3 regions of the Allocoprococcus similis genome follow, and region 2 is predicted to be linked to each of the others. Evidence: predicted binding sites of a transcription regulator. Region 2 holds the regulator's gene; each other region holds the start of a gene.

Region 1 (7,726 bases), on a different contig from region 2:
AAGAGGTAATATAACAACCATAGATTGTGAAACCGTTGAGAAAGAGGAGTAGGTTATCGAACGATATCACAGAGAGCAGCAGGTGGTGGGATTGCTGTATGGAGTTGATGATTGAATGGACTTTCGAGGGCAGCCTGAAATCAGACGAATGAGAGTATGGTTTGTCGGGAACCAAACCCGTTATCAATAAGGGATGTATGTTAGTACATAAAAGAGGACAGGAAACTGTTAAAGTTGAGTGGTACCGCGTTAATAGAAGATATTAGTCGCCTCAATCCGTAGAAGGATTGAGGCGTTTTTTATTTACCGGACCCCCCTTTCCTGATAAATAAAAAGCCTCCGGCAGGATGTTACATATGTATTCCTGTTGTGGTACGGCGCGGAATCAGGAAACACCTTCTCTTGAAAGCTAACAAAGAAAATTATTTATCAAGAAGAGGAGAACAAAATTATGAAAAAGAGAACAATCGCAGTATTATTAACAATGGCAATGGCAGCAGCAATGATGGCAGGATGTGGAAGCAAGTCGGATTCCAAGACAGCAGACGGAGAAAAGAGTTATACAATCGGTATTTCCCAGTTTGCAGAGCACGGATCCCTTGACAACTGCCGTGAAGGATTTTTAGAGGGCCTGAAAGAAGAAGGTATTGAGGAAGGAAAGAACCTGAAGGTTGAATACAAGAACTCGGCAGCAGATATGGGAACTGCATCACAGATCGCAAGCAGCTTTGTATCCGACAAGGTAGATCTGATCTGCGGAATCGCAACACCAAGTGCACAGACAGCATACAATGCTGCGATGGATACAGATATTCCGGTTATCTATACTGCAGTTACAGATCCGAAAGCAGCAGAGCTTGCAGATGATAAAGGGAACCCGGTTGGAGAAGTCACAGGAACCAGTGATAAACTTCCGATTGAAGCACAGCTGAAAATGATCCGTGAACTTCTTCCGGATGCAAAGAAGATCGGTATCCTCTATACAACAAGTGAGGCAAACAGCGTATCTGCAATTGCTGAATACAAAGAAAAAGTCGGTGACTATGGATTTGAACTTGTAGAAAAGGGAATTACAAATACATCAGAAATCGCACTTGCAACAGACGATCTTCTGTCACAGGTTGACTGCATCAGCAACCTGACAGATAACACGGTAGTAAGCTCACTTGCAACCATTCTGGATAAGGCAAATGCAGCAAATATCCCGGTATTCGGAAGTGAGATCGAACAGGTGAAGCTTGGATGCCTGGCAGCAGAAGGTCTTGATTATGTAGCACTTGGTAAACAGACAGGTAAGATGGCAGCAAAGGTTCTCAAAGGAGAAAAGAAAGCATCTGAAATGCCATTTGAGACGATCACAGAAGCAGGACTTTACCTGAATACAAAAGTAGCAGAAAATCTTGGAATCACAGTGGAAGATGATCTGAAAAACAGCGCGGTAGAGACATACGATTCTATCAGCGAAAACTAAATTTGAATTAGAAAAGTGAGGAGCAATGCAATGAGCTTTGCAGTATCAATTTTGGAGCAGGGACTGATTTACGGAATCCTTGCACTGGGAATTTATATAACATACAAAATTCTGGATTTTCCAGATCTGACCGTAGATGGCAGCTTTCCATTAGGAGCTGCCGTAACGGCGCTTATGATCACAAAAGGAGCGAACCCGTATCTGACACTTCCGGTTGCATTTGCGGCAGGTGTGGCAGCCGGTATCTGTACCGGACTGATCCATGTCAAATGCAAGGTAAGAGATCTGCTTTCCGGTATCATTATGATGACAGCGCTCTGGACGATCAACCTTCGCGTGGCAGGAACAGCCAATGTACCGCTGTTTTCCCAGAAGACAATCTTTAAAAATGATACACTGGATAAGCTGGTTCCGTCAGGATTTTCCGCTTACTCTACATTGCTCATCATTCTGATCATTGCGTTAATTGTGAAAATCATTCTGGACCTTTACCTGAATACCAAGTCAGGATACCTGCTCCGCGCAGTCGGAGATAACGATAAACTGGTAACTGCAATGGCAAAGGATGAAGGAAATGTAAAAATCCTGGGACTTGCAATCGCAAATGGGCTGTGTTCACTTGCGGGATGTATTTTCTGCCAGGAAGAACGTGTATTTGAAATTTCCAGTGGTACAGGGGCGATGGTAATCGGTCTTGCAAGTGTTATCATCGGAACCAGTATTTTCAAAAAAATCAGTTTTGTAAAAACAACGACAGCTGTACTGATCGGTTCTATCATTTACAAGGCCTGTGTGGCAATCGCGCTGAAGAACTTCGAACCGCAGGATATGAAGCTGATCACAGCCGTGTTATTCCTGGTAATCCTGGTGCTTAGTATGGAGAGAAAGAAGAAGGTGAAGAAGAATGCTGGAGCTTAGAAATATCCACAAATATTATAATCCGGGTACAGTCAATGAGATGTGTCTTTTTGAGGACTTCAATCTGACGATCAATCAGGGCGAATTTGTATCCGTAGTAGGAAGTAACGGTTCCGGTAAAACTTCGATGCTGAATATCATCTGCGGAAGTATTCCGGTAGAATCCGGACAGATCCTGATCGATGGAAAAGATATCACAAGGGTAAAAGAATACAAGAGAAACCAGAAGATCGGACGCGTGTACCAGAATCCATCTATGGGAACCTGCCCGTCCATGACGATCTTGGAAAATATGTCTCTTGCGGACAATAAAGGAAGGTTCTACGGACTTGGACGGGGAACGAATAAGGCACGTATTGATTATTACAGAGAGCAGCTCGCCCAGCTTGGTCTTGGACTGGAAGATAAGCTTCATGTCAAGGTAGGATCACTTTCCGGAGGACAGCGTCAGGCAATGGCACTGCTGATGTCTACGATGACACCAATCGAGTTCCTGATCCTGGATGAGCATACCGCAGCGCTGGATCCAAAGACAGCAGAACTGATCATGGAGCTGACCGATAAGATTGTAAAAGAAAAGAATCTGACAACGGTTATGGTCACACACAATCTCCGCTATGCAGTAGAATACGGTAATCGTCTGATCATGATGCATCAGGGACATTGTGTGATGGATAAGGCAGGAAAAGAAAAAGAGGATACCTCGATCGATGAGATCCTGACGATGTTCAATGAGATCAGTATTGAGTGTGGAAACTAAAAAATACAAGATTATGAATTGAAGAGATAAGCAGAAAGAAAACAGTTTCGGCTTATCTCTTTTTGTATCTTCAAAGGTTTTAGAAAAATTATTCGAGGATTTTCAAAATGAAAGACTATTGTCTGAATACAGAAGGAGAAGCCTATCTTGTATAAAATGTCAATGGATTTTCGGGAATATACCTGTAGAAGATTTGGTTGTCTGGCTGCCGGAAAATTGGTCATTTTCACAGATTGACGCTCTCAATGTGATAGTGCTAGAATAGAGGAAAACGATCAAGATATAGTATGCATTTTAAATAGAATACAATATATTGTAGTTATCAGAAAGGAGAGCAAGATGAGCTTAAACAATGTGAAAGTTGTAAAAAAAGACGGGACAAAAGAAGAATTTAACGTGCAAAAAGTCGTTGTGGCAGTCAATAAGTCTGCATATCGTGCACTGATCAAATTTTCACAGAAAGATATTGATTTTATCTGTCATTTCGTAGAAGAAAAGGTAGAAGAACTCGGAGTGAATGAGATCCGGATTCCGGAGATGCACAATATTGTAGAGGGTGCGCTTGAGAAAGTGAATCCGATCGTGGCAAAAAGTTACCGGGACTATCGGAATTACAAGCAGGATTTTGTGCAGATGCTGGACGAGGTTTATAAGAAAAGCCAGTCGATCATGTATATCGGGGACAAAGAGAACAGTAATACAGACAGTGCACTGGTGTCGACCAAGCGAAGCCTGATCTTCAATGAGCTGAACAAAGAATTATATAAGAAATTTTTCCTGACGGTGGAAGAATTACAGGCAATCAGGGAAGGATATATTTATATCCATGATATGTCAGCCCGAAGAGATACGATGAACTGCTGTCTCTTTGATGTGAAAAGCGTACTGACCGGTGGATTTGAGATGGGAAATCTCTGGTACAATGAGCCAAAGACACTGGATACGGCATTTGATGTGATCGGAGATATCGTACTGAGTGCGGCAAGCCAGCAGTACGGAGGATTTACCGTGCCGAGCGTAGATGAGATCCTGGAGCCTTATGCGAAGCGTTCCCATGAAAATCATCTGAACAAATACAGAAGCCTCGGACTTTCGGAAGAAGTAGCACAGGAGGTTGCCTGGAAGGATCTGGAAAAAGAGATGGAGCAGGGATTCCAGGGATGGGAGTATAAGTTCAACTCCGTATCCTCAAGCCGCGGAGACTATCCATTTATTACCATGACCAGCGGAACCAATATCAGCAAATACGGAAAGCTTGTCACAAAGACAATGCTGGAAGTAAGAGCAGGAGGACAGGGAAAGCTGGGACATAAAAAACCGGTACTTTTCCCGAAAATCGTGTTCCTTTATGATGAAAATTTACATGGACCTGGAAAGCCTGGAGAAGATCTTTTTGAAGCCGGAATCGAGTGCTCAAGAAAAACTATGTATCCGGACTGGCTCAGCCTTACCGGAAAAGGCTATGTGCCGAGTATTTACAAGCGCTACGGAAAGGTCATCAGTCCGATGGGATGCCGTGCATTCTTATCTCCATGGTATGAAAGAGGCGGTATGAATCCGGTGGATGAAAAGGACGAACCGGTATTTGTCGGAAGGTTCAACATCGGTGCGGTCAGTCTCCATCTTCCGATGATCCTTGCCAAATCCAGACAGGAGAACCGGGATTTCTTTGAGGTACTGGATTACTACCTGGAACTGATCCGGAAGCTTCATATCCGTACTTACGAATACCTCGGAGAGCTGCGTGCTTCTACGAATCCGCTTGCCTACTGTGAGGGTGGTTTCTATGGCGGACATCTGAAGATCCATGACAAGATCAAACCGGTGCTGAAATCGGCAACCGCTTCCTTTGGAATTACGGCGCTCAATGAATTCCAGCAGCTTTACAATAAAAAGTCTTTGGTAGAGGATGGAGCATTTGCCATCAAGACCATGGAATATATCAACATGAAGGTCAATGAATTTAAAAAAGAGGACGGCTATCTGTATGCGATTTACGGAACACCGGCTGAGAATCTGTGCGGTGTGCAGGTACAGCAGTTCCGTAAAAAATATGGAATCGTGGAAAATGTATCGGACAGGGCGTATGTGAGCAACAGTTTCCACTGCCATGTAACCGAGGATATTACACCGATCGAAAAGCAGGATCTGGAAAACCGTTTCTGGGATCTGTGTAACGGTGGAAAGATCCAGTATGTAAAATACCCGATCAATTATAACAAAGAGGCTATCAAATCACTGGTACGCCGTGCAATGGATATGGGATTTTATGAGGGCGTTAATCTGTCACTTGCCTACTGTGATGACTGTGGTCATGAAGAGCTGTCTATGGATGTGTGTCCGGTATGTGGAAGCAAGAATCTGACGAAGATTGACCGTATGAACGGATATCTGTCTTATTCGAGAGTTAAGGGAGATACCAGACTCAATGATGCCAAGATGGCAGAAATTGCGGAAAGGAAAAGTATGTAAATGCGTTACCATAATATAACAAAAGATGATATGCTCAACGGGGATGGCCTGCGGGTTGTCCTCTGGGTTGCAGGATGTGACCATTGTTGTAAGGAATGTCACAATCCGGTGACCTGGGATCCGAATGGTGGGCTTTTCTTCGATGAAAAGGCGAAGGCAGAGATTTTTGAAGAGCTGGAGAAGGATTATATCAGTGGGATCACATTCAGTGGAGGCGACCCGCTGCATTCGGCAAATGCCTATGAGGTCATGATGCTGGCAAAAGAGATTAAAGAAAAATTTCCGTCAAAGACGATCTGGCTTTACACCGGTTATGAATGGAAAGATATCAAGAATATGGATATTGTAAATTATCTGGACGTTCTGGTGGACGGAGAATTCGAGGTTGATAAGAAAGAACTGGATCTGCACTGGAAGGGCAGCGCGAACCAGATGGTCATTAACGTACCGGAGACATTAGGAAAAGGAGAAATTGTATTACATGAAGAGAATTGCTAAATTTCACAAAGTAAGTCTGGAACAGTTTATGGAAGGATGGAAGGATACCTTTGGTGAGCAGTATACAGAGGATCAGATCAAGGCTTTATATGAAGAAGTCAAACTGCCGAAGCGTGCAACAGCAGGAAGTGCCGGATATGATTTCTATGCACCGGATGATTTTGTGATCGAGCCGGGAAAGACGATCAAGATCCCGACAGGGATCCGTGTGGAAATGGAAGAAAACTGGGTACTCAAATGCTACCCGAGAAGTGGACTTGGATTCAAATTCCGTCTGCAGCTGAATAATACGGTAGGAATTATTGACAGTGATTATTTCTATTCTGATAATGAAGGTCATATTTTTGCGAAACTGACGAATGATACCAATGAGAATAAAACGGTAGAGCTTGGAAAAGGAACAGGCTTTATGCAGGGGATTTTTGTTGAGTATGGAATTACTGTGGATGACGATGCGACAGCAGTCAGAAACGGGGGATTTGGAAGTACGACGAAGTAGGGTTGTAAAAAAGAGTGACTATTGTATAGGTTGTGTTGGCGACCGGGATCAAAAAAATAGTGTTCAATTCCATTGTGCAAGGGCATTACGATGAACCTCTGAGGGCGAAAATTGTGTCAGCAAAGGCTTCCACAATTTTTGAGTTTCATCTCCATTGCACAATAAGTGAATTGAACACTATTTTTTTGATCTCAGTCGCCGGATTTACTGTATTAGAGAGGCGTTTTTTTACAAGGCTGGACTGATAACCGGTTGAGGAGATTTAGGTAGTGGTGGAAAGGTGAAGGTTATGTAGGTGTAGCCTGCAATTTTGTTGCAGGCTACAGGGGATTAGTTTAATTTTACGTTCAGGTAACTACGGCCGGAGAGGGTTTTGTTGAAGGTGATGCAGAGGACGACGATGAGACATCCGATAACAAAGCCGGGGAGGTTGAAGATGGCGGTGAGGATGAGGAGCAGGAGGCGCATGAATTTTAATGCGTAGCCTAGTTCAAAGTTGGGCTGGGTGTAGTTGGCGATGGAGACGAATGCCATGTAGAGCATGATCTCGCTGTTGAACCAGCCGGATTCGACGGAGAATTCGCCCATGACGATACCGGCAATGACGCTGAGAGGGGTGCTGAGCATACTTGGAGTGTTGAGGGCGGCAAGGCGGAGTCCGTCGATGGCAAGCTCCAGGATCAGGATCTGGAAGATCAGGGGGATGTTGACGGTATCTTCGATCAGCACGAAACGGAAGATATCCGGGATCCATGCCGGGTTCTGCATAAAGAGCAGAAAGAGAGGAACCATGAATACGGTCAGCAGTGTGATCAGTACACGGGAAATTTTCAGGTAGATTCCGGTGAGCGGTGGAAAATAGTAATCATTTGCCTCTTCGATCATATCAAAGATGGAGGTTGGCAGAACCAGTGCAGATGGGGAGGTATCAGTAAGGATGATAACTTTTCCTTCCATCAGACAGGCACAGGCTGTGTCTGGCCGTTCGGTAAATTTATATTTTGGAAATGGATTGTACCATTTGCGTTGAAAGAGAGCTTCCGCAAGAGATTGCTGGCTCATTTTCAGATCCTGGGATTTGATTTCACCCAGCTTGTTCTGGATGGTA
Region 2 (7,726 bases):
TTGTCGCTGTTCCCAGATCGAAGATCATCATCGGTGCTTTATATTCCGCAATTCCGGCAACCGCATTTGCCACCAGATCACTTCCAAGCTGGGCCGGATTGTCCATCAGAATGTTCAGTCCGTTTTTCACGCCCGGTCCAATGACCAGTGTCTCCTTTTTCAAAATCTTTTCGGCTGCTTCTTTTACGACATATGTAATCTGCGGAACTACCGAGCTGATGATCGCTCCTTCCAGTTTCTCCGGTTTGATCCCGTGAATATCCAGAACCATCTTGATATCAATAGCATATTCCAGTTCCATCTTTGTCTTGATCGTGGAAAGTCTTTCGATAAAATAGGTTTTGTTATCATCCACGCATCCAAGTACAATATTTGTATTTCCTATATCAATCGCAAGTATCATTTTTTACACTCCTAATCTTTCCTGTACCCCTTTTTTCATCAGTGTTTTCCCAAGTACCAGCGTGATCACCGCCGCTACGATCGCCTCCGGAACCCCATTGATTCCGATAATGCTCAGAATAAATCCATATACCGCTTTTACGGTAACACCATTGGCTGCCGCATAGTCATTCCTGAAAAATACAAAAATAAGATTCATGACAAGAAGCGTATTGGTCAGTGCTCCGGAAAGTCCTGCCGCAACCAGTCCAACAGACGATACTCCGTTGTGCTTGGAAAGCTTCCTGATCAGACGGTAAACATAAAACGGTACTACACCGATCAGAATACGCGGCACAAAACAGATGATCAGACTTCCGATCCCTCCACTGTATTCACCCAGACTGTAAAATGGGGTAAATACGAATGATGTCAATGTCGGATTTATCGTATTATTGATAAAACTTGTAAGACCAAATACACCTCCAAGCGCTGCGCCCTTCTTCGGTCCAAGCATCAGAGATCCCATGATCACCGGGATATGGATGATCGTCGCTCTGGTAAATCCCAATGGGATATATCCGATAAACGGGGTGAATGCCAGCACTACAATAAGTGCTGCAAAGATTGCCATCTGTACGAGTCCCTTTGTTTTGGACATGGATGTAGTACGTTCATTGCTTTGATTCATTTTTCTTTTCCTCCTGTTACTATTCTCTTTACGAGATACAATACATTTTGGCTTTTTATTTATTCATGCACTCCAGAATCTTGTCCAGAATACAAGCTGCTGTCTCTTCCTTGCTGATCAGTGGAAGTGCAGTCTCATCTTCCTTCGTGATCAGTGTCATCTGATTTGTATCGCCCTGAAATCCTGCTCCGGCAACTTTAAGATTATTTGCCGCGATCATATCCAGATTCTTCTTTTCAAGCTTCTTTCTGGAATTTTCAACCATATTCTCGGTTTCCATTGAAAATCCACACAGAAACTGTCCGTCTTTTCTGTGCTCCCCGAGATATTTCAGAATATCGTCCGTCTTTTCCAGCTCCAGACTCATCTCACTGTCTGACTTTTTCACCTTTTCATCCGCAATATGCTTTGGCCGGTAATCTGCAACCGCTGCTGCCTTACACACAATGTCTGCATCTTCCGCTTCTTCCTTTACCGCCTCGAACATTTCCTTTGCGGTCGTGACCGGAACGATCTTCACAAACATCGGCTTTTTTATCTCTGTCGGTCCGGTGACAAGCGTAACATCCGCTCCTCTTGCCGCAGCAACGCGTGCAATGGCATATCCCATCTTACCGGATGAGTGATTTGTAATGTAGCGCACCGGGTCGATTGCTTCTCTTGTCGGCCCTGCTGTGACAAGAATTCTCTTTCCGGTCAGATCTTTCTCATAAGCAGTATCCCGGTAAATATATTCATACAAAGTCTCCGCTTCCGGCATCTTCCCGGCTCCGTTATCTCCGCATGCCAGATGTCCACTTGCCGGCTGGATCACTTCATATCCATAATGCTCCAGAAGTTTTAAATTATCCTGTACGACCGGATTCTCATACATTCTTGTGTTCATCGCCGGTGCAAGGATCTTCTTACATTCGGCACATGCCATCACAGTCGTAGTCAGCATATCATCTGCAATCCCGTGTGCCAGCTTACCGATCACATTCGCTGTAGCCGGTGCGATCATCACAATATCTGCCCATTTTGCCAGTGTCACATGTTCCACACTGTACTCAAAATTGCGGTCAAATGTATCGATCAGGCACTTATGCTGTGTCAGCGTCTCAAATACCAGCGGATTGATAAAATTCGTTGCATTCTGTGTCATCACAACTTTTACATCGTATCCTGTCTTTACCAGCATACTTGCCAGTGTTGCAATCTTGTACGCCGCAATACCGCCGGTCACGCAGAGCAATACTGTCTTTTTCCGTTCCATTTGTCTTTCCCCTTTTATTCTAATATTTTCTTCAGTTCATCCATGAATGTATTCACGTCTTTAAATTCCCTGTATACCGATGCAAAACGTACATAAGCAACCGGATCCAGCTTTTTCAGGCTTTCCATAACAATCTCACCGATCTGGCTACTCGGAATTTCTTTCTCTTCCCGGCTGAAAATCGCTGTCTCAATCGAGTCGATCGTTGCCTGAATATCTGCTGCTGATACCGGACGTTTATAGCATGCCCGGAGTACTCCGCCTTCCAGTTTAGTACGGTCATACTGCTCCCGGTTGTTATCCTTCTTGATCACGATCAACGGTATGGTCTCCACCTTCTCATAGGTTGTAAAACGCTTGTTGCACGCATCACAGGATCTTCTCCTTCTGATCGTCGTTCCGTCATCTGCCGGTCTTGAGTCGATGACTCTTGTATCAATGTTACCACAATATGGGCACTTCATCTTTTTTCCTCCTGCCTGGTTCTTGATTGATTCTACTGCCGAATCACGCACATTTTTAATGTCTATAGTATAAATCCTGTATACAAGGTTGTCAACAAATTCACACTTTATCAATAAGCTATATAAGCCGGCTCTCCACCAGCTTCCATGCCTGTACGATCAGTGCCGCATGGTCACAGGCGATCCGGTCCGATTCTTTTACCTTATAATAGGTTTCTCTTACCAGACCGCTTCTTTCTCTCTTCTCAACAGCTGCTGAAATTGTAAGATCTGTGTCCTTATTTTCCAATGTCAGGCGATAAATGGTTTCTGTCCATTCTCCGTCCTCCTTCACCGATTCTGTCCGGCAATGAAGCTGCATCCATCTTGCATCCGCCGCATCATCGCCGGCCCGCACCTTTACCTGCCCTTCATTTACAACCGAAAGATACGCTGACGTGATGATCCGTGCTCTTGGATCACGGTCCACATTTCCATAGACTGCAAATTGCTCCATCGGAAGATCCGCCATGCCGGTCTCCTCGGTCAGTTCTCTTCTTGCCGTATCTTCCAGATTCTCATGAAGTTCAATAAACCCACCCGGAAGCGCCCACCAGCCAATGCTCGGATGATTCCGTCTTTTAACCATCAGGACTTTCCATTCTCCGTCCGCTTCCTTTCTTTTGCAGGAAAATATAACTGCATCTGTTGTCACACAAGGATTCTTATATTTATAAGGATCATACTCCTCCAGAAATTCTTCCAGTGTCTGTCCCTTTTCATTTTCGTTTCCGTTTCCCCGGAATGGCTCGATTTCTTTAAAAAATGCTGTCATTTTTCTTCTCTCCTTTGTCTTTTTACTTGTTCTCATTTATTTCACTGAGCAGTCTGTACTCTTCTTCCTCTTTTACTATTCTTATAAGGAGTGCGAGAGTGCAAAGCACGTAGCAATCTGGTATCAAAGGGGGCAAAATACCTTTTGACCCCAACATCTTCTTATTTACACGGCTTCAGACATTTGTCCTCTTTAATTTCCACAAGAATAATATCCTCTCCAATCCTGCGAATACACTCAAACGGAATAATATACTCCGCATCATACCCAAGAAATCCACAGATTCTTCCCGGTCCCGGTACGATCAATGCTTCCACACACCCTGAACAGATATTGACTAGCAGATCGGCAACAAAACCAAGCCTCTTGCAGTCACACATATTAATGACCTCCCGCTCTTTTAATCCGCAAAATCGAATCCGTTCCTCTTTCATACTGCACCATCCACCGGACTTCTTATTATATTATATGAACATCTTCCCTTGTTGTCAGCATGTTTTGTGAAAATCCCCGTCCTTGTGCCATTTAGCTTCTGCCCACCAGTAATTCCTTTTTATACTGTGCATTTTTGCCAACTAATGATTGCAATTTCCATAAAAAAATACTATAATTTTTATATATTTTTTATCGCTGTTGTCTGCGTTATATGTTTTTCATACGCAGACAATTCAAATTCTGAGAAACAGAGGGATGTAATATGAAGAAAAAAGTTGTTGTTGCATTAGGACACCGCGCACTCGGAACCACACTTCCGGAGCAGAAGGTTGCCGTTAAAAAAACTGCAGTTTCCATTGCAGATCTTGTTGAAGAAGGATACCAGGTAGTAATCACACACAGTAATGGACCTCAGGTTGGTATGATCCATACTGCTATGAACGAATTCAGCACCAATCATCCGGATTATACCGCTTCTCCGATGTCAGTCTGCTCTGCTATGTCACAGGGTTACATCGGATATGACCTGCAGAACGCGATTCGCGAAGAACTGATCGGACGCGGCATCTACCGCAGCGTATGTACTGTTATCACACAGGTAACTGTTGATCCATATGACGAAGCATTCTACACACCAACCAAGGTTGTCGGACGTATCATGAGCGCAGAAGACGCTGCCGTTGAACGTAAAAAGGGCAATTATGTAGTAGAAGTTCCTGGTCAGGGCTTCCGCCGTGTCGTTGCTTCTCCAAACCCGGTTGATATCGTAGAAGTTGATTCCATCCGCACCCTTACCGATGCAGGACATATTGTAATCGCCTGCGGTGGTGGCGGAATCCCGGTACTCCAGCAGAACAATCATCTTAAAGGTGCCAGCGGAGTCATCGAAAAAGATCTTACTGCCGGCAAGCTCGCCGAGCAGATCGATGCAGATGAGCTCATCATCCTCACCAGTGTGGAAAAGGTATGCTTAAACCACGGAAAAGAAGATGAAGAAGAACTCGATACTATCTCCGTAGAACAGGCTAAGCAGTACATGAATGAAGGACACTTCGGAATCTACAATATGCTTCCAAAATTCCAGGCATCCGTAGGATTCGTAGAAAAGAAAGAGGGAAGAAGTGCTCTGATTACTTCTTTTGATACTCTGAAAGATGCTCTGAAGGGTAAAACCGGAACTGTTATTGAATAAATGTACAAAAGGGACGACATAAAGGACTCCGTTTTCTGTGGGTAGAAATGTTGAAGAGTCCGTAGAGAAAAAAGGCGCCAGTAATTTGGATACCGGGCTGATTCGCGGAATAATCCTGATGATTATTCCACTCAGCAGCCCTCTGGCTTTCGTGCTTGTAGCACGAAACCAGATCCGAATTACTGGTGCCTTTTTTCTAACGGACTCTAGCACCGTTTCTAATCACAGAAAACGGAGTCCTTTATGTCTGTGCGCTGGCAAACTTTTAAAAAGTTCCTCACCAAATGCTTACCCCTGAACCTGTAACAGCTTCGCTTTCAGTTCAGCTTCGATGCGCTGCATTTCCACCTCTGCCTGCTGACGTTTCTGGCGGCCTTCCTGTTGGATCTGCATGACTTCATCGAAGGTTGCGATCAGCGATTCATTGGTTGCTTTTAAGGTTTCAATATCTACGATTCCACGCTCGGATTCTTTGGCAGTCTCTACTGTAGCAATCTTCAGCTTTTCTGCGTTCTTGCGCAGGAGTTCATTGGTCATATCGTTGACTTCTCTCTGAGCTGCTGCTGCCTGTGCGGAATGTTCCACACCAAGGGCGAGTACCATCTGGCTTTTCCAGAGCGGGATCGTATTGACGAGTGTAGACTGGATTTTTTCTGCCATCATTGTGTCGTTTCCCTGCACCAGACGGATCTGTGGTGCGGTCTGCATGGCGATTGTCTTGGTCAGTTCCAGATCATGCAGTTTTTTCTCGAAACGTTCACATCTGGAATCCAGATCTTTTGCTGCCTGTGCATCCTCGGCAAGTCCGCTTGCCATCGCTTTATTCTTCAGTTCCTGAAGCTCACCGTTTCTTGTCTCGACAAGCTTCTGCTTTCCGGCAAGCACATACATGGACAATTCTTTATAATATGTCATGTTCACTTCATACATCTTGTCCAGAAGCGCAATGTCTTTCATAAGCTGCACTTCGTGAGATTCCAGTGCTTTGACAATATTGTTTACATTGGTTTCTGCTTTTGCATATTTGGCTTTCATTGCCTGGATCTTGTTTCCGCCTTTTTTGAAGATTCCGAGGAATCCTTTTTCCTCTTCCTCATCAAATCCTTTCAGTTCTGTCACCACATCACTTAACAGTGTGCCAACCTCTCCAAGATCTTTTGTCTTTACATTTTCCAGTGCTTTTTCTGAAAAATCTGCGATCTTCTTCTGGGTTCCGGCTCCGTACTGAAGAATCATGTTCGAATTGGCGAGATCAATTTTTTCTGCAAATGCACTGACCATATTCTTTTCTTCCGGTGTCAGGACGATCTCCGGTGTTTCCGGTTCTGCCTCCTGATAAATCTGCGGAGTCTCTTTTTTTTCTTCCTGAAACGGATCCAGCGTCAGCTCCGGTGTCACATTAAATTCTTCAAAATCGTTCATACTCTTCTTCCTCCTGCGACTTTATTTTTTTATTCCGTCCTCTTTCAGACCTTCCTGTGCAAGCATGGTATTCAATACGGAAATATCCGATGAGACATCCCACATGGTATCTTGAAACAGGTCATCCAGAAGTTTCTCAAACGCCGTATTTAAAGTATCGAGCGTTGCCTCAATCTCACGCTTTGCAGTCTGGATATTTTCTCCATCAACCGGCTGTCTGTCAAGCTGTTCATATGCTTCCAGAAGCTTGATCGTCGTCGGAAGATAATATTCCATCAGCTTACGGATATCCGAAACTGACTGTGGATTTTCTTCCACCCGGTCAAAGATCCGGTCTACCAGCATCTCCATCCGGCTGATCTTTGCAGAAATCTCTTCTCCCGGAATGGCTTCATTACACTCGTGGATCTTTCTGATAAAAGCATCCCCCTGGTCAATGATCTTCTGCACCTCCGGTGTCAGCTTTTCATTCTTTGCATCTTTCTCTTTTGTATTTTCCTGTGTCTTCTCTTCTTTCTTTACCGGCTCTTCCGCTTTCGACTGCTGTCTGCGAGTTTCGATCTGTAAATATTCTTCATAAGCACGGTTTGACAGGATCAGGCATTTCTTCTCACCATCCATATGCCCCTGACGGAACCAGCCTTTGGAAATCATTCTTTCCAGATCCTTTGTCACAAATTTTATGGATTTTCCGGAATTGCTTCCGATTTCTGAAATATTGCAGTACTCTCTGCCTGCGATCCTGCGGCTGTAGTTCTTGAATCTTCCAACCTGTTTCAGAAGCTTAATGCCCCAGCCTGTGATCATGCCACTTGCTGCCGTAAGTAGCCCAAATACCGCACGCATGATCCATAAAGCCCCCGGACTTTCCGGCAAAGAAGCAATACAAGATGCAAGGAACAGAATCAGGAATATCAGTGCCATGCTTCCGCCTGCTGCGATCATGACAATTCCGCCTGCCTTTGTTCCCGTCGTCGATCCATACAAGACAGGTGACTGCTGTGCATTGCTGTATCCATACCGGCTGCTTCCCTGTGATTCCGCCTTATAGTCCTGCATATCCGGATTCCAC
Region 3 (7,726 bases), on a different contig from region 2:
TCACAGATTTGTCTTACTGCTTCTGTCATGATTCCTTTTGAGTATTCTTCTGGTAATAAATAATATCCTATTTCAGCATCTTTTCGATAGACATCTTCTTTTTGTTCAACTGATATTGTTCCTATTATTTTGCCATCAACAATAATTTCTCGAAATATACCCGTTTTTCCCTCATTTTCTTTTACCACATTTAACCACCATTCCGCTGATTCATTTGTATATGGATTTGGTAATCTATCTGATAAATAGTTTCTATCTATAGTATTACATATTCTTATAAGGGATTCTTTATCTTCAATACTCCATTTTTTTAATTCAATTTTCATTTTCCACACCTCACTCATACTTTACATTTCTATATATCATAGCATTAGAAAATGATACTGTCATTCTTTTTTGTATTTTATTCAAGAAACTTTTATTCAAGAAACACTTATTAGCGTATAAAAAAACCTCCCGGAACTGCTTCCGAGAGGGCTTTACAGGGGATGACAGAATCGAACTGCCGCTAAGAGTTTTGGAGACTCCTGTCATACCATTTGACCAATCCCCTATTTGATTTTATGATCTAAAAAAGACCACTTGTTATTTATAGCACAGTGGTCTTTTTTTGTCAATGAATTATTTTAGTTTTTCGCATTTTTTCGCATTTTGACGGATTTCATTAAGATGCAGGATTCTCTGGTTGCGGCTTCCGCGGAATTCCAGGGTGAGATCTTTTTCGGCTTCGATGAATTCGCCGTCCACGAGGGTGTCGATGCAATCGAGCATCTGATCCGTGTATTCGGTGTAGACTTTTCCGCCGGGGATGAGATCTACATCATAGAGGTATCCGGTGTAGCACCAGACATTTTTCTCCGGGTAGCTTTCTTTGATCTTTTGCAGGAGTCCTGCGAGTTCTTTCTGGTTCTCTGGCTCGAAGGGTTCGCCGCCGAGGAGGGAAAATCCCTGGATATATGCCGGTTTGAGTGCTTCGAGGATCTGTGCTTCAACTTCTTTGGTGTATGGATTGCCGTAATTGAAATCCCAGGTTTCGGAATTGAAGCATCCTTTGCAGTGATGTCGGCATCCGGACACAAAAAGGCTGACCCTGACGCCGGTTCCATTTGCGATATCGTAATTTTTGATTGTTCCGTAATTCATATCTTCATACTTTCCTTTTTCTCATCATGGCAGGACTACTCTGCTGTCCATTCTTACTCTTCTTACAATTATAGCAAATCACGCCCGAAAATCAACTATTATTGTCCTCCGGTAAAGCACGACTCCAACCACTCCGGCGGTCTTTGGACTCCTCCAAACGCTGTAATCAGTGCTGCTACGATCTGACCACATACGGTCTCCCAGGCAGCTGTTTTCTTGCAAAAATAATATTAGCGTTTTACAGCCAGATCCATTATACTATACTTATAAACACCCAAAATGTAAAAGGCAGATCAAGCCAATGGTAGGAAAACTATTTTAACTGCCCCCACAAGCAAAGGAGGGATTCTCATGACGAAAAAAGCAACACCAAAAATTTATTTTATTCTGTTACTTTTGTTTATTCTGCTTACTGGCTGCTCAGGCAAAAAGGCATCTGAATCAGCCGTAAATCCGGAAGCCGAAGCAGTAATCAATGCAATGTTTACCGCGCCAAATGAAGAATTATACTCTCCGGATGCTTCTACCGTAATCGGTGAAAATAATGATGCAAATTCTGATGATGCTTTCGCCAATTCTGAGAAAATTCTTGAGAACTGGAACAAGCTTGTAGGAAAATATTTTGAAAGCAGTCGATTAGAATATTTTGTTTCAACCTATGGTCAGACCTATCTGTCAGAGGCAGCTGTTAATAATACCAAAATAGCTGTAAAAGATATTTCGCTTGACTCCAAAACAGATGATTCCGAAACTGTTCTTGTGACTTTTTCGGTCGATAAGAAAGAAATAGTCCAAAAGATATATTTTTCTTATGACCAGGATGGTTTGATCAAAGACGTTTATCCACTTAACTTTAAATAACTTGTCCTAAATAAAAGACACGGCTTCTTTGAACGAAAGCCGTGTCCTTTATTATATCTTCTCACTTTTTTTCAAAAATATTTCCATCCTTACAGATGCAACACCCTGTCCTTAATCTCCTGGGTTCTTCCCTGATTCCAGAACTGGGTTCCGATATATCCGCAGGTTCTTCTCGCCACAAAAAGCTTGTCCTGGTCACGGTTGCCACAGTTCGGGCATTCCCATACCAGCTTTCCGGTCTCGTCCTCGATGATCTTGATCTCTCCGTCATAACCGCAGACTTCGCAGAAATCACTCTTGGTATTCAACTCTGCATACATGATATTCTCATAAATGTACTGTAATACGGAAAGCACTGCCGGAATATTGGTCTGCATATTCGGCACTTCGATATAGCTGATCGCCCCGCCCGGTGAAAGCTTCTGAAATTCCGATTCAAATTTCAGCTTACTGAATGCATCGATCTCTTCGGTAACATGTACATGATAGCTGTTCGTAATATAGTTCTTATCTGTAACGCCCGGAATGATTCCGAAACGCTTCTGCAGACATTTTGCGAACTTGTATGTGGTAGATTCCATCGGTGTTCCGTATACGGAATAGCTGATATTTTCTGCCTCTTTCCATTCTTTACATTTATCGTTCAGACGCTGCATAACTGACAGTGCAAATGGCTTTGCTTCCGGATCTGTATGGGATTTGCCAAGCATCCGCATACACATCTCATAAAGTCCCGCATAGCCAAGGGAAATGGTTGAATATCCATCAAATAACAGCTTGTCGATGGTCTCTCCCTTTTTCAGACGGGCAAGCGCCCCGTTCTGCCACAGGATCGGTGCAACATCTGAAACGGTTCCGAGAAGGCGTTCGTGTCTGCATCTGAGTGCTCTGTGACAAAGCTCCAGTCTCTCGTCCAGAATCTCCCAGAAACGTTCCATATTGCCTTCTGATGAACATGCCACATCCACCAGGTTGATCGTCACAACCCCCTGGTTGAAACGTCCGTAGAACTTATGGCTTCCGTCTGCATTTCTCTGGGAATCTTCTACGGTAAGGAATGAGCGGCATCCCATGCACGGATAAACATCTCCATCTTTCAGTTCTTTCATGATCTTTGCAGAAATATAATCCGGCACCATACGCTTTGCGGTACATTTTGCAGCCAGCTCAGTCAGATACCAGTATTTGGAATCTTCGGTAATATTATCTTCATCCAGTACATAGATCAGCTTCGGAAACGCCGGTGTGATCCATACTCCCTTTTCATTCTTAACACCCTGCATACGCTGCTTCATCACTTCTTCGATGATCATCGCAAGGTCATCCCTGGTTCTTCCTTCCGGGACCTCATCCAGATACATGAAAACAGTTACGAAAGGTGCCTGTCCATTACAGGTCATCAGTGTGATCAGCTGATACTGGATTGTCTGGATTCCGCTCTGTACTTCGGTACGAAGCCTTCTCTCTGTGATCTTGTCGATGATCGCATCATCCAGAACCTCTCCGGATTCCATTCTTTCTTCAATGACACTCTTGCGGAGCTTCTGACGGCTTACATCTACGAATGGTGCAAGATGTGACAGAGTAAATGACTGTCCGCCATACTGGTTACTTGCAACCTGTGCAACGATCTGTGTGGTCACATTACACGCGGTAAAGAAACTATGTGGTTTCTCGATCATCGTCTCACTGATGACAGTTCCGTTCTGGAGCATATCCTCCAGGTTGATCAGATCACAGTTGTGCTCTTTCTGTGCAAAATAGTCCATATCATGAAAATGAATGATTCCTTCTTCGTGTGCACGGACGATTTCTTCCGGAAGAAGGACTCTCCTGGTAAGGTCCTTGCTGACCTCTCCTGCCATGTAATCTCTCTGTGTAGAATTGATCACAGGATTCTTATTGGAGTTCTCCTGCTTTACTTCCTCGTTCATATGATCGATCAATGCAAGGATTCCGTTATCCGTTGTATTCGACTTTCTGGTTAATTCTCTCTTATAGCGATAGCGGACATACTTCTGGGCAACCTCATAACCACGCATCTCCATAATGCCGGTCTCAACCATATCCTGGATGTCCTCCACATTCACTGCATGCGTAAATTCCTCTGCCTGCTGTGCAATCTTCTCCGCAATTGCAATGATCTGAAAGTCATTCATCTTGTGGATGTTCTCAACCTCTTCATTCGCTTTTTTGATCGCATTCACAATCTTCTCCAGCCGGAAGTCTACTTCCTCACCGTTTCTTTTGATTACTCTCGTTTTTACTTCCAAACCCATCCCAACTTTCTCCTAACTTTGTTCCATCGCTCTACAAAATATAGTGTCACTTTTAAGTTTCTCCACTATATTTTGCGCTCTGTAGTATATGATACCCCATATTCATGAAAATGAAAAGGGGGATTTTTGTTTTTTTTATGTTATTTTTTTATCTTGCCATTTTCCAGATTCGGTCTTAAAAATTCTTCCTTTGCATACTCCCAGATTGCTTCTGAGCCCTTTGCCGTATTCTGGTTACGGTTCAGGATCTGTTCAATATGAACATCATGTTCCTCCCATGCTTTGCCGTCTGTAGCCGCATTTAACATGATCGGCTGGATATTGTCCATCGTCCGGGCAAACCTCGACTCAGCAGTCTCCTGTGCCTCAAATTCCTCCCAGAGCGTCCGAAATTCCTTTCCCTGCTTTACCGGAAGAAGTCCGAAAATCCGGTCCGCAGCCTTCACTTCCCGTTCCTTCTGCGTCTTCTTCGCATCCTCATCATAGGCATAGGTATCCCCTGCATCAATTTCTACAATATCATGGATCAAAAGCATCGTTACTGTCTTAAGAACATCAATCTTCTCATTGGAATATCCCGCAAGCAGAACCGTCATGATCGCCATATGCCACGCATGCTCCGCGTCATTCTCCTTACGCACCCCATCCGTCAGATATGTCTGCCTCCCAATAAATTTTTCCTTGTCAATCTCCCGAAAGAAATTAAATAATTGCGTAAGCTCCTCTTTTTCCACGTTTTTGCTCCTTCTATGATGAAATACACTCTATTTGAACACCTCAAAATCCTGTTTCTCAGTACACGCACACTGTTATATATTCTACCACAAACTACCCTGTATCGGAACTTTTATTTTGTAAAAGATTGTACCATTTTTCCCAATAAATTTTGTCAAAAATTCCATCTGGACAAATTCGCTTTTTTGTACTCTCAAACTCATCCCACCATCATCCTAATCCTATCCAACAAACTTATTCCCCTTCCGACCTGACAATCTTACAGCCCTCTCCAATAAATTCACGTCCTCACCGCATCCATTTCTCCCCAAATAAATTTATCCTTCCAAACCAACTAATAAACTTCTTTGCTTCATCCTTCCGCCAGCACCTTTGAGTGACAAATTTTTAAAAAGAGAATGCTTCCATTCAACTTGTTGTGCAATGGAGATGAAACTCAAAAATTGTGGAAGCCTCTGCTGACACAATTTTCGCTTTCAGAGGTTCATCGAAATGGTTTGCACAACCTGAATGGAAGCATTCTCTTTTTAAAAATTTGTCTACACAACTTACATTTCCGGATACATGATGCTAAAAAGCGCGCAACCCTTATCAGATTACGCGCTTCCACATAAATTTGTTTCCTGTTTACCATTCTTTTCGCTTTGACACCTTCAACCGGTTCATCGCCCTCGAAAGCGAAGCCTGTGTCCGGTAATATTCCTGTATACTCTGTTTCTGGCGAAGCCTTTCTTCTGCATACTCCTTCTGCTCCTGGGCATGTCTTGCATCAATGTCTTCCGGTTTTTCCGCTGTCTGCACCAGCATGGTCACACGGTTGTTAACAATCTCAAGAAAACCGGTTCCCACAGCGACATCTACCCATTCGCCTTCTTCAAACTGAAGTTTTGTATCACCGATTGCAACAGCGATCACCATATTTTCATGATGAGGAAGGATCTCCATTCCACCGCCGTCCGGTACCGGCACGATCATCTTTCTGCAGCGTCCTTCATAGAATACCCGGTCACTGGAAATGATTTTAAGTCCAAATGTATCCATATCCGGCACCTCTATTCTGCTTTTTCAGCCTTTGCCTTCTCGATGACTTCATCAATCGTTCCTACATTGAAGAATGCATTCTCCGGATACTCATCCATTTCTCCGTCGAGGATCATTTTAAATCCACGGATCGTCTCTTTCAGAGGTACATATTTTCCCGGAACTCCGGTAAATGTCTCTGCAACGAAGAATGGCTGGGAGAGGAATTTCTGAATCTTTCTTGCTCTCATAACCGTTGCCTTGTCTTCATCGGAAAGCTCTTCCATACCAAGAATTGCGATGATATCCTGCAGCTCTTTGTATTTCTGCAGAACCTCTGTTACACGGTTTGCAACTTCATAATGCTCTTCTCCGACAATATCCGCCTCCAGAATACGGGAGTTAGATTCCAGTGGATCAACTGCCGGGTAAATTCCCTGTTCAACAACCTTACGGGAGAGTACGGTTGTTGCATCCAGATGAGCAAATGTAGTTGCCGGAGCCGGGTCTGTAAGGTCATCGGCAGGTACATAAACAGCCTGTACGGATGTGACAGAACCATTCTTTGTAGATGCGATCCTCTCCTGCAGTTCACCCATTTCAGTTGCCAGTGTCGGCTGATAACCTACGGCTGATGGCATACGTCCAAGAAGTGCGGATACTTCGGAACCTGCCTGTGTAAAACGGAAAATATTATCAATGAAAAGAAGCACATTCTGATGTTCTTTATCACGGAAATATTCAGCCATCGTAAGTCCTGTCTCAGCGACACGCATACGTGCTCCAGGTGGTTCATTCATCTGACCAAACACTAAGGCTGTCTTATCCAGAACTCCGGATGCTTTCATTTCTGTCCAGAGGTCATTACCTTCACGGGAACGTTCTCCAACACCGGTAAAGATGGAATATCCGCCGTGCTCTGTGGCTACGTTACGGATCAGTTCCTGGATCAGTACAGTCTTACCTACACCGGCACCACCGAACAGACCGATCTTACCACCCTTTGCATAAGGTGCAAGCAGGTCGATAACCTTGATCCCTGTTTCCAGGATTTCTACAACCGGACTCTGGTCTTCAAATGACGGCGGATCTCTGTGGATCACCCAGTGTTCGGTATCTTCTTTTATTTCTTCACCATTATCGATGGTCTCTCCAAGTACGTTGAACAGACGTCCAAGTGTCTGCTCTCCAACCGGTACTTTAATTCCAGAACCGGTAGCGGTTACTTCCATGTCCTTGCAAAGGCCTTCACTTGCTGCCAGCATCAGACAACGAACCTCATCATTTCCCAGATGCTGCGCAACTTCCATAATACAGGTTTTTCCGTTGTTCTCCACCTGCAGGGCATCTTTGATACGCGGCAGATTTCCGTCCTCAAATACAACGTCAACAACTGGTCCCATGACCTGTACAATACGTCCTTTATTCATACCTGTTTTCACTTCCTTTTCCGTTTCTGGGCTTTGGCACCTGCACAAACCTCAGTAATTTCCTGTGTGATCGCAGCCTGCCTTGCCCTGTTATATATAATAGAAAGATCTTTAATGATTTCCTGCGCGCTGTCTGTTGCTGATTGCATTGCTGTCATTCGCGCATTATGTTCACTTGCATATGCCTCTACCAGACATCCATAGATCATACCAACCACATAGTTCGGTACGATACTGTCCAGAACTGCTTCAGCTGAT

Evidence for each region. Region 2 encodes NrdR, which represses ribonucleotide reductase genes. Its sites were predicted from a motif close to CACAANATNTTGTG; they were not measured.
Region 1: the regulator NrdR is predicted to act here: its motif matches at 3,454-3,467, upstream of nrdD (anaerobic ribonucleoside-triphosphate reductase).
Region 3: the regulator NrdR is predicted to act here: its motif matches at 4,316-4,329, upstream of nrdD (anaerobic ribonucleoside-triphosphate reductase).

What each region holds. Positions count from the first base shown of each region.
Region 1 covers NZ_BAAHSG010000039.1:16,619-24,344, reverse strand. The annotation lists T-box leader at 27-277, shown strand; gene ACYQ5K_RS14165 (ABC transporter substrate-binding protein) at 452-1,471, shown strand; gene ACYQ5K_RS14160 (ABC transporter permease) at 1,502-2,389, shown strand; gene ACYQ5K_RS14155 (ABC transporter ATP-binding protein) at 2,376-3,149, shown strand; gene nrdD (anaerobic ribonucleoside-triphosphate reductase) at 3,489-5,621, shown strand; gene nrdG (anaerobic ribonucleoside-triphosphate reductase activating protein) at 5,622-6,119, shown strand; gene ACYQ5K_RS14140 (dCTP deaminase/dUTPase family protein) at 6,103-6,618, shown strand; gene ACYQ5K_RS14135 (spore germination protein) at 6,949-7,726, opposite strand, start outside.
Region 2 covers NZ_BAAHSG010000021.1:46,334-54,059, reverse strand. The annotation lists gene ACYQ5K_RS10955 (type III pantothenate kinase) at 1-403, opposite strand, end outside; gene ACYQ5K_RS10950 (ECF transporter S component) at 407-1,072, opposite strand; gene coaBC (bifunctional phosphopantothenoylcysteine decarboxylase/phosphopantothenate--cysteine ligase CoaBC) at 1,128-2,327, opposite strand; gene nrdR (transcriptional regulator NrdR) at 2,342-2,791, opposite strand; gene ACYQ5K_RS10935 (NUDIX domain-containing protein) at 2,910-3,605, opposite strand; gene ACYQ5K_RS10930 (PRC-barrel domain-containing protein) at 3,767-4,024, opposite strand; gene arcC (carbamate kinase) at 4,303-5,232, shown strand; gene ACYQ5K_RS10920 (toxic anion resistance protein) at 5,521-6,654, opposite strand; gene ACYQ5K_RS10915 (5-bromo-4-chloroindolyl phosphate hydrolysis family protein) at 6,676-7,726, opposite strand, start outside.
Region 3 covers NZ_BAAHSG010000011.1:41,243-48,968, reverse strand. The annotation lists gene ACYQ5K_RS06380 (GNAT family N-acetyltransferase) at 1-326, opposite strand, end outside; tRNA gene ACYQ5K_RS06375 (tRNA-Trp) at 483-553, opposite strand; gene nrdG (anaerobic ribonucleoside-triphosphate reductase activating protein) at 622-1,143, opposite strand; gene ACYQ5K_RS06365 (hypothetical protein) at 1,495-2,004, shown strand; gene nrdD (anaerobic ribonucleoside-triphosphate reductase) at 2,094-4,283, opposite strand; gene ACYQ5K_RS06355 (HD domain-containing protein) at 4,424-5,017, opposite strand; gene atpC (ATP synthase F1 subunit epsilon) at 5,646-6,059, opposite strand; gene atpD (F0F1 ATP synthase subunit beta) at 6,071-7,468, opposite strand; gene atpG (ATP synthase F1 subunit gamma) at 7,477-7,726, opposite strand, start outside.